DNA from 2 places in the Pontibacter sp. SGAir0037 genome. Region 1 is predicted to be linked to the other one. Evidence: riboswitches for the same ligand, from Rfam matches in the RefSeq annotation. Region 1 holds a riboswitch; the other holds the start of a gene.
The links. Region 1 has a riboswitch for S-adenosylmethionine ahead of C1N53_RS12670 (phosphoadenylyl-sulfate reductase). Riboswitches for the same ligand answer to the same signal wherever they lie in the genome.
Positions count from the first base shown of each region.

Region 2: linked by a shared signal. The riboswitch ahead of metH (methionine synthase) and the one ahead of C1N53_RS12670 (phosphoadenylyl-sulfate reductase) in region 1 are both predicted to bind S-adenosylmethionine.

Region 1 covers NZ_CP028092.1:3,106,531-3,112,278, reverse strand. The annotation lists gene C1N53_RS12680 (PLP-dependent aspartate aminotransferase family protein) at 1-746, shown strand, start outside; gene C1N53_RS12675 (OsmC family protein) at 916-1,332, opposite strand; gene C1N53_RS12670 (phosphoadenylyl-sulfate reductase) at 1,499-2,221, opposite strand; SAM riboswitch class I at 2,548-2,651, opposite strand; gene C1N53_RS12665 (hypothetical protein) at 2,815-3,537, opposite strand; gene C1N53_RS12660 (ThuA domain-containing protein) at 3,932-5,748, shown strand, end outside.
Region 2 covers NZ_CP028092.1:3,853,096-3,858,843, forward strand. The annotation lists gene C1N53_RS15795 (ribonucleoside-diphosphate reductase subunit alpha) at 1-1,507, opposite strand, end outside; gene C1N53_RS15800 (ribonucleoside-diphosphate reductase small subunit) at 1,857-2,816, opposite strand; gene rplU (50S ribosomal protein L21) at 3,444-3,755, shown strand; gene rpmA (50S ribosomal protein L27) at 3,823-4,092, shown strand; SAM riboswitch class I at 4,314-4,421, shown strand; gene metH (methionine synthase) at 4,496-5,748, shown strand, end outside.

The DNA of each region.
Region 1 (5,748 bases):
CCGCTACGAAAATGATCATCATGGAGACTCCTTCTAACCCCGGCCTGGAGCTGATAGACCTGGAGTGGATTGGGGAGCTGAAGAGAAAACATAACCTGATCCTGGCTGTGGATAACTGTTTTGCCACACCCATTCTGCAAACACCTGCCGACTATGGTACAGATTTGATCATTCATTCTGCAACAAAGTACATGGACGGACAGGGGAGAGTACTGGGAGGTATTGTGGTAGGTAAAAAGGAGTTAATTGATGAAATTCGCTTTTTTGCACGCCATACAGGTCCTGCTATGTCTCCGTTTAATGCCTGGGTTATTTCCAAAAGCCTGGAAACATTAAGTTTGCGCGTGGAGAAGCACTGCGAAAACGCTTTAAAACTGGCACAAACACTAGAAGGACACAAAGCGCTGGACTTTGTTCGTTATCCATTCCTGCCTTCTTTCCCACAGTATGAGCTGGCGAAAAAGCAGATGAAGCAGGGAGGAGGCATTGTGACTTTTGCGGTTAAAGGAGGCTTTGAGGCTGCGAAGCAATTTGTGAATAACCTGCAGATGATCAGTATAACTTCTAATCTTGGCGATACCCGTACCATTGTTACACATCCGGCTTCTACCACACATTCTAAATTAACCGAAGAAGAACGAGCCGCTACAGGTATTACACCCGGCCTGATCCGTGTTTCGGTGGGACTGGAAAATGTAAATGATATTATCGGTGATATTGTGCAGGCGCTGGATGTTATAGTTTAAAAATTGGAAGATTTGGAAATTTGAAGATGAGGTGCTATTAAATGCAGTCAGTGATAATATGCTTATTTATAATTTTAATTACGATGAATAAGAACATTCTTAACGCAAGTTGCAATTATCAATCTCCAAATTCTCAAATCTTCAAATTTCCAAATCTCCAGATCGGTAATCAGCCAACAATTTCAAAAGTATAGTCTATAGTGGCCGTTTTGTAAAGTATAGTTGCTACAGAGCAATATTTTTCCAGCGATAGGTCGATTGCTCTTTTTACTTTATCCGCATCCAAGGGACCACCTAAAATGTAGTGCACCTGAATGCTTTTAAAGATAGAAGCATCGCCTACTTTTTCGCGTTCTGCATTTACTTTAATATCGAAAGAGGTAATTTGCTGTCGCTGCTTTTTAAGGATCAGGATAATGTCGATAGCGCTGCATCCTCCCAAACCCATCAGTAATAATTCCATTGGCCTTGCACCTGCATTATGACCACCTATGTCCGGAGAACCATCAATATTAATTGCAACTCCCGATGCACCTGTTGCCTGGAAGTGGAAATCCTGGTCTACGCGTGTTAATTCTACTTGCATATAATAAATAAGTATATCTGTACCTGAAAACCTAAAGGTATAAAAGTAAAATCCCACTAACAACCTGTTTGGCTGTTAGTGGGATTTTACGCTTTATATAGTAAATAAACCTGTTTCCTGCCTTAATTTAAACCGAGCAAAGGGAAACATTCAAACAGCTTCTGAATTAATGGGTGTGGAGACCGCACTCTTTTTTAGAGTTGTCTTCCCACCACCAACGGCCTGCCCTGAAGTCTTCTCCAATGCGGATAGCACGTGTACAAGGAGCACAGCCAATGCTGATAAAGCCTTTATCATGCAAAGAGTTATAAGGAATTCTGTACTCTTTGATAGCCGCTCTGACTTCTTCAAATGTCCAGGCCAGCAGCGGGTTAAACTTAATCACTTTAAAGTTATCGTCCCACTCCAGTAACTGCAGCCCCTGGCGGGCGTCCGACTGATCGGCACGGATACCAGTAACCCAGATCTGAACTCCCTGCAGGGCTCGCTTAAGCGGCTCCACCTTGCGGTGGTAGCAGCATTCTTTGCGGTCTTCGACAGAGTTATAGAAGCTAAGCGGGCCTTTTTCGTTTACCAGGTTCTGAATTGCTTCATGCTTAGGGAAGTATACTTCCATTTTTCTGCCATAATGCTCGTTGGTGCGATTAAGCAGACTGTAAGTTTCGTTAAATAGCCTTCCGGTGTCCAGCGTAAAAACACGGATTGGCAGGTTGTTTTCGTAAATGAAGTGTGTGATTAACTGATCTTCTAAACCTAAGCTGGAGGAGAAAGCAATACTTCCTTCGAATTGAGTTGCCAGAAAACGTAATCCTTCTTCAGCTGTTTTACCTTCTAATAAAGATAATAAGGCTGGGATCTGAGCTTCTAACGATGATAATGACTGACTCATGTATAGCAATGTTTTTAAGTTCTTTTTTTGATGAAAGCCTTAAGATTAATCAGGGTTGTGCAGGCAGATAAGTGCTTCGCTTATAAATTGCACAGAAATGCCAGAAAAAATTAAAAGATTAATCAGGATGTATTGCCCGAAAAGGCTGGTTCAGGCACAAATCTACAAAGGAATCAGATTTGTTAGCTAACAGCAACAACAGCAACAGCAGACATGCGCTGTTTTAGTAGTAAGCGTTGGATAGGATGAAAATAATACAGCCTGGCACGACTCGGTGCTGCTAAGGGCTGAAGAAGAAATGTTGAATAAATTTTTCATGTTCTTAAAATTTATATGCTCCCGTTTAATCGGGATAGGAATTGGCACCTGCCATACAAGGTGGTTGCCAGAGGGTCATAGAGCCTATTCTCTTACCTCTTCTTTATAAATTCTAACAGGAGGTTTGTTTGTCCTGCTATGTTTGTATTACAAATATATGCCTTTTTTTGTTTCAAAAAACAGACCTGCCAGAAAAAAAATATATTATCTCTATAAGTAAGCTAGGGATTTACAATTGACAATGGCTCTAAATTGCTTTAAAGCCGTTTAGCAGATTATGAAGGCGACATTTTAGTTATGTACTTTACCAGCGAACGTTTTGCAATTGGAAGTAAAGAATGTTCGATAGGGCAGGGCATCTTGGCTATCACTACAAAAGTGGCAGGATTAGGAAATTGCTGGTGCTCTTTTACCAGCTGCCCTTTCAGGTTTTCGTGTGTTTGTGCTAAACCTCTCCGCACACTTTTTAAATACTGCGTGTTGATGCCACGGTACTTTTCATAAGTGTTCTGAAATACAGAAATCCGGTAGGCGTATACCTGTGTTTCTTTAGCCGGGAAAGTATCCAGAAAGAGGTAGCCTTCATCGTAATAGATAGGCGTAATACCTACAGGGCTGATCTCCAGGTGGCTTTCTATGAATTCGTACAGTTCTCTTCCTTCGCCTACTGCATGCGAGAAAAGAGGGGAAGCAAATTGTATAATTTCTTCAATCTGCTGCATAGTTTCATCATCTTCCACTATTTTTTCGTACACAAGCTCCAGTTTCTCGAAATCGGCCCGGCTGATGCGTTTAGGAAACTGCTCATATACCAGCTTCTTATGCTCTTTTACATGCAACAGGTTCCGGTAATGCATAATCAGGTCAGAAAAGGCAGGGTATAAATGAAGCTTTTCGAATTCAGCTTTGGCAGCCTGCAGGTAAGCCAGGAGCATATACTTTTTATATTCGAAATCGATTAGCCCTTCGGTTAACCAGTTGATGGGTAGGGTGTTCATAGCCTTCAACTTTAAAATGTAAGTGAAAACATAATTGCCATTTGCAAGACAATGAATATACGATTTTACGCAGCCTGTTGCAAGAGTTATAAAACCTGTTTAGAAAAAATTGGAGAAGATAAAGGAATGAACACCTATACAATAATAGCGGCTTGGTTTCCGATAAATTTATGACTACTTGACAATGTTGGATCTACCTTTGTTTCGGTCAGGAACTTTGCTTGCTTTTAAATAAGAATTTGTTTGTAACGGGTAAGTAATTAGTTACTTCATACATCAATGTCATGGTTTAATTTAATATATTGCCTCTTTAAAGTTATTGGGGAAGTTATGGCTTTAGTCCGGCTTCTCTACTTTATACTACATCTGAACAAACCCTTATACTTCATCTGGAATGAACTCTAAAGTCTTGCCTTTTAAGGCACTCTTTCTCTTCGTAATTATTGGTTTTAGTATACTCAGTGCCTGTAGCAGCAAGCGCTCCGGTGATCCCAGAATCTTGGTATTCAGCAAAACCAGCGGCTATCACCATGCTTCAATTGCTGCCGGCAATGTAGCGCTCATGAAGCTGGGAGCGGAAAACGGTTTTGTAGTGGACACCACTTCCAACGCGACATTCATACATGAAGACTCTCTGGCAAAGTATGCTGCTGTTGTTTTCCTGAATACTACCGGTGATGTGCTGGACCAGTACCAGGAGGCTGATTTTGAACGCTACATTCAGGCGGGAGGTGGTTTTGTTGGTATACATGCCGCCACCGATACTGAGTACGACTGGGAATGGTATGGTAAAATGGTTGGCGGGTATTTCGAGAGCCACCCACAGGTACAGGAGGCAACTATACAGGTGGTGGATAACAGCCACGCCTCTACCAAACATTTACAGGCGCAGTGGAAGAAGACGGATGAGTGGTATAATTTCAAGAACCTGAATACAGACGTGAAGGTACTGCTGAAGTTGGATGAGCGTAGCTACGAAGGCGGGAAGAACGGCGATAATCACCCGATTGCCTGGTACCACGAGTATGATGGTGGGCGTGCCTTTTATACAGGACTTGGCCATACGGAAGAATCTTACCAGGACGAAACTTTCCTGAAGCACTTGCTGGGCGGGATTCAGTATGCCATAGATGATAACAAAGAACTAAACTACAGCAAGGCAAGTTCGGAGCGTGTGCCGGCGGAAGAGCGCTTTGTGAAAACGGTACTGGCGCAAGGTGTGTTTGCGGAACCTACCGAAATGACTATCCTGCCTAACCTGGATGTGCTGGTGGCGCAAAGAAGAGGAGAATTGATGCTGTACAGCCAGGAGACGAAAACTGTAACGCAGGTGGGATACCTGAATGTGTACCACAAAGCCACCGTGCAAGGGGTAAATGCAGAGGAGGGCCTTATGGGTATAGTGGCCGATCCTGATTTTAAAAATAACAACTACGTTTACCTGTACTATAGCCCGATCGATACTTCTGTAAACCGTTTGTCGCGCTTTGTTTTCCGTAATAACCGCCTGGATATGCAATCGGAGAAAGTGGTGCTGCAGTTTTACTCCCAACGTAACATCTGCTGCCATACAGGAGGCTCTCTGGCCTTTGGTAAAGACAGAATGCTATACCTTTCCACTGGCGATAACTCTACTCCTTTTAATGAAAAGGGCCAGCGCTACGTGACCAACGGCTTTGCTCCGCTCGACGATCGTCCGGGCCATGAGCAGTACGATGCCCGCCGCACCGCAGGTAATACCAACGATCTGCGCGGCAAAATCTTAAGAATAAAAATGAAGGAGGACGGAACCTACGAGATACCTGATGGGAACCTGTTTCCGAAGAACGAACAGAAAGCGAAGCCCGAGATTTATGTAATGGGTAACCGTAACCCATACCGTATTTCAGTAGACCAGAAAAACGGCTATCTATACTGGGGAGAGGTAGGACCGGATGCTGCTAACGATAGCCTTGGCGTTCGTGGTCCGAGAGGGTACGATGAATTTAACCAGGCCCGTAAGGCAGGTTTTTTTGGATGGCCACTCTTTGTCGGAAATAACTATTCGTACCACCGCTACGATTATGCTGCCGGTAAGGCAGGCGCGACTTTCGATCCGGCTAAGCCTGTGAACGACTCCCGCAACAATACAGGTCTGCGAGAGCTGCCTCCCGCACAACCGGCCTTTATCTGGTATCCTTATGCCGAATCACCGGACTTTCCGCAGGTAGG
Region 2 (5,748 bases), 750 kb from region 1:
GACGGTGACGCATGTTAGAATTACGAGCCTCCGGAACAGGGTAATAGTTGATATCAATTACCTTGTTCAGGTTTTTAGTAACATGGTAAGTTACATCAAACAGCTTCTGGTGGTCGAATACTTTGGTACCATTCTCCTCTTTTACATAGCGAGGCAGCGCCAGCGATGCCAAGTTACACACTGCAACTTCGTCTTTGCTGGTATACTCCATAATTTCGGTGCAGAGGTTAGAGCTTTTAATGGTACCTAGGTTCTGCTGGTTGCTCTTGCGGTTAGCCGCATCTTTATACAGCATGTATGGCGTACCAGTCTCTATCTGCGACTCCAGTATATGGAACCACAGGTCCTGCGCTTTAATGGTTTTACGGGCACGGCCTTCACGCTCGTACTTCTCGTACAGGCGCTCAAAATCAGCTCCCCAGCAATCTCCCAGGCCAGGTGCTTCGTTCGGACAGAACAGGCTCCATTCCCCGTTTTCTTCTACACGCTTCATAAACAGGTCTGGCGTCCAAAGCGCATAGAATAAATCACGGGCACGGTTTTCTTCTTTCCCGTGGTTCTTCTTCAGATCCAGGAATTCGAAGATATCGGCATGCCACGGCTCCAGGTAAATAGCAAAAGCACCTTTACGCTTGCCTCCACCCTGGTCTACGTAGCGGGCAGTATCGTTAAACACTTTCAGCATTGGAATGATACCGTTGGAAGTACCGTTTGTACCTTTGATATAAGAACCGGTAGCACGCACGTTGTGTATGCTCAGGCCAATACCACCGGCACTTTGTGAAATCTGCGCACATTGCTTCAGCGTATCGTAAATGCCTGGTATACTATCATCCTGCATGCTCAGCAGGAAGCATGAAGAAAGCTGAGGTTTAGGTGTAGCCGCATTAAACAATGTTGGGGTGGCGTGTGTAAACCATTTCTCAGACATGAGATTATAAGTCTCGATGGCAGATTCGATGTCGTCCTTATGGATACCCACGGCCACGCGCATCAACATATGCTGTGGTCGCTCTACAATCTTGCCGTCGAGGCGAAGCAGGTAAGAGCGCTCTAATGTCTTATAGCCGAAGTAATCATAGTTATAGTCGCGGTCGTAAATGATAGTTGAATCGAGGGTGGCAGCATGCTTGCGGATTACCTCGTACACATCTTTTGCGATAAGCGATGCATTCTCTCCTGTTTTAGGATCCTGGTAGGTATACAGGCGCTTCATGGTATTTGAGAACGACTTGCTTGTTACCTTGTGCAGGTTGGAGATCGCTATACGGGCAGCCAGAACGGCATAGTCAGGGTGTTTGGTCGTAAGCGATGCCGCCGTTTCAGCAGCCAGGTTGTCCAACTCTACGGTGGTCACACCATCGTAAATACCATCTATTACTTTTTTAGCCACCTCTATAGGCGACACAAAATCCATATTCAGGCCATAGCACAGCTTTTCGATGCGTGCTGTAATCTTATCGAACTTAACCGATTCGCGCCTGCCATCTCGTTTTACAACTAACATAACGTATACATTTAGCGGGGTTCAAGGCCCCGGGTTATTAAATAGGTACAGGTATTAAAAAACCTCTGCCTGGGCAGAAGCTGACTCGGGAGTACTTTAAGTATCACTCGACAATACGCAATACAGGGCGTAAAGCGTTGTAATACTAAACTTTATAGGTAAAGCAAAATACTTTCATGTTTTCATGCGTGGGAATGAAACATCCCTGACCGGCAATCTATGCCACTATAGTTTCTGGCCGGCACGTGGTAAAAGCAACAGCTTTAGCACCGGCAGCTATTCAGATGGAGCGGTAAACAAGGCATCCGCTGCCTTGTCTACCGCTATAAATTCTTAAAATGGCGAAGGGCTAAAAGTCTTCGTCCAAGGAGAAAACGTTTTTGTCTTTATCAGACATTACACCGGCTTTCTGATAATCTCCCACGCGCTTCTCAAAGAAGTTGGTTTTACCTTGCAGGGAAATCATTTCCATGAAGTCGAACGGATTGGCAGAGTTGTAAATCTTCTGGCAGCCAAGTGCTACCAGCAGCCGGTCAGCCACAAACTCAATATACTGGCTCATTAACTTCGCGTTCATTCCAATCAGGTCAACAGGCAGTGCGTCTGTTACAAATTCCTGCTCAATACTTACCGCATCACGAATGATCTCCTGCACACGCTCCTCCGGCAACTTGTTTTGCAGCATACCATACAATAGGCAGGCAAAGTCGCAGTGTAAGCCTTCGTCACGGCTGATCAACTCATTAGAGAAAGTCAAGCCTGGCATCAGGCCACGTTTCTTCAGCCAGAAAATAGAGCAGAAAGAACCTGAGAAGAAAATACCTTCTACCGCCGCAAAAGCAATCAGCCGTTCTGCAAAGTTTTCGCTTTCAATCCAACGCAACGCCCACTCTCCTTTTCTGCCTACAGCCGGCACTGTTTCCAGCGCATTAAACAGGTGGTCTTTTTCAGACTGCTTTTTCACATAAGTGTCTATTAACAGAGAATAGGTTTCCGAATGTATATTCTCCATCATGATCTGGAAACCATAAAAGCAACGGGCTTCCGGTATCTGCACCTCGTTCATAAAGTTAACAGCCAGGTTTTCGTTCACAATACCATCAGAGGCAGCGAAGAAAGCAAGCACATGACTGATAAAATGACGCTCGCCGTCATTCAGGTTTTCCCAATCTTTCAGGTCCTGAGAAAGATCGATTTCTTCGGCTGTCCAGAAGCTGGCTTCAGCTTTCTTGTACATCTGCCACACCTCATCGTTTTGAATGGGGAACAAAACAAAGCGGTTAGGATTCTCTTTCAGTATTGGCTCCATAAGTACGTAAGCATTAATTGTTAAAGGATTAGAGCAAAAATTTGCTATAAAACTTCCTTATATAATTGCCCAAGCTGCACCTGTTTGGTGTGCTGCAAAATATTAGGAGTTCAAATATATGGAAATGAACTTGAAATCGAGACCTAAAGTTGTTCAATTTATACACAAATATTCAACATATTGATTTACTGATAATTATATCAAAATCAACAGCTTTATCAACATCTGTGGACAACTATATATTCGTATGAACATATCTAAATAAAATTATGTTTTTGCAAGTTAATATAGGCAATTTAATATTCTGACTGCCGACAAACATTTACAGGCAATAAAGCACGACATTAAGTACAATTTTAGACCTGCTCACCCAATACTTTTTCTATAGACTTTACAAACATGTGGATAAGGTGGAAAACAAAACAAGCACACAAACACTTGGCAAATAACTCATTAATCCACTTTTTAAAGGCTTAAAATTTTTACCCTATTGATTTCAACAAAGTTATCCACACCACACTGCTTTAAAGCCTGAGCCGACAGAAAGAATTAACGCACAATGATTTGCATTTTTGGAATTACCGCCGTACTTTTGCGGACTAAATCTAAAAATATACATTGAAGCTGATGTACGCAATTGTAGAAATCGCAGGTCAACAGACCAAGGTAGAGAGCGGCAAGTTCATCTACGCTAACAAGCTTTCCGGCAATGAAGGTGACGCCGTTGAGTTCGCCAATGTTCTTCTTACTGATGACAACGGTACTATTACTGTTGGTGCTCCTTTCGTGAGCGGTGTTAAGGTGGTAGGTAAAATCCTGACCAGCACTGTGAAAGGTGACAAAGTAATTGTTTTCAAAAAGAAGAGAAGAAAAGGATACCGTAAAAAGAATGGCCACCGCCAGCATTTTACAAAAATCCTGATCGAGAGCATTGGATAAGCAGTAGAAGAAATTAATCGTTTGAAACTTTCAGGTCTGGCAACAGCCTGCATTAAATAGTAAGAAAATGGCACACAAAAAAGGAGCTGGTAGTTCTAACAACGGTCGTGAGTCGCACTCTAAACGACTGGGTGTTAAGATTTATGGTGGCCAGGATATCATCGCTGGTAACATCATTGTAAGACAAAGAGGTACTGCGCATCACCCAGGTCAGAACGTGGGTATTGGCAAAGACCATACACTGTTCGCTTTAACTGACGGTGTTGTACAATTCAAAAAAGGAAAAAAGAACCGTTCTTTCGTTTCTGTAGTTCCTAAAGTACAGGCTGAGGCTTAGTATTAGAAATAAACTGCCACTGGCAGCGTAAGATCAAAAAGGGATGCACTTGCATCCCTTTTTCTTTTTCCGACGGCTAACCCGCTGTTGTCCCAGCAAACACCTCTGCCAGGGCATGCAAACGAACTGGTGGCTCCCGCGCCTACAGCTTATAAACAGGCTGCATAATAATTAAACATAACAAAATTTCATAAACTACTTATATCTTCTTAAATTGCAATCTCTTATCAAGAAAGACTGAGGGACAGGGCCCGATGATGTCTTAGCAACCATGAATAAAAGCTTGGTGCTAACTCCCTCCTGGTAACCATATCCAGGGAAGATAAGATTGATATCCCCTTCTGCACCTGGGTGTCCTTCTTGATAAGCGAAAGCCGAAGACGTAAGAGAAGAAGACACTAACATGACACATCCTATTTATAAACTGCTGAAAGAGCGTGTGCTTGTGCTGGATGGTGCCATGGGCACCATGATTCAGCGCTATCAACTGCAGGAGCAAGATTTCAGAGGCGACCGCTTTAAAGACCATCAGGGAGACTTAAAAGGCAACAATGACTTGTTATCGATCACCCGCCCTGATGTAATTAAACAGATACATTTAGATTACCTGGAGGCTGGTGCCGACATTATAGAAACCAACACCTTTAGCGGCACCACCATTGCGATGGCTGATTACCACCTGGAGCACATTGTATATGAGCTCAACTACGAATCGGCCCGAATAGCCCGTGAGGCAGCAGACCAGATTACAGCCAGAACGCCAAAGCAGCCACGCTTTGTGGCAGGTGCCATTGGGCCAACCAACCGCACAGCTTCTCTTTCACCGGATGTAAACAATCCCGGATACCGTGCCATCACCTTCGACCAACTGGTAGAGGCGTATTACGAGCAGGTGCGCGGCCTGGTAGATGGTGGCTCAGATCTGCTCCTGGTAGAAACAGTTTTCGACACCTTAAACTGTAAAGCTGCGCTATATGCCATACAGCAATTCGTAGACGATGGCGGTAAAAACCTGCCTATTATGATTTCCGGCACCATTACCGATGCCAGTGGCCGCACCCTCTCCGGGCAAACGGTAGAGGCTTTCTGGAACTCTGTTTCGCATGCGCCCATTATCAGCATTGGTTTCAACTGCGCCTTAGGTGCCCGCCAGCTCAAAACACACATTCAGGAACTGTCGCGTATTTCTGACAGGTACATTAGTGCATATCCCAATGCCGGTTTGCCGAATGCCTTCGGGGGGTACGACGAAACGGCCCAGCAAATGGGGGAGATCGTAGAAGAATACCTGAAGGAGGGGCTGGTAAACATATTGGGTGGCTGTTGCGGCACAACACCTATGCACGTAAAGGTAATTGCCGATCTGGCCAAAAAATACAAGCCCCGTAAACCCACAGACTTAGCTCCTCTTCCACGCTACAGCGGTTTAGAGCCACTTACTGTTACACCGGAAACGTTGTTCATTAATGTGGGCGAGCGGACCAACGTAACTGGTTCACGCAAATTTGCCCGCCTTATAGTAGAAGATAAGTACGAAGAGGCGCTGTCGGTAGCGCAGCAGCAGGTAGAGGGAGGTGCACAGATTATCGACGTGAACATGGATGAGGGGATGCTCGATTCAGAGCAGGCCATGACCAACTTCCTGAACCTGATCGC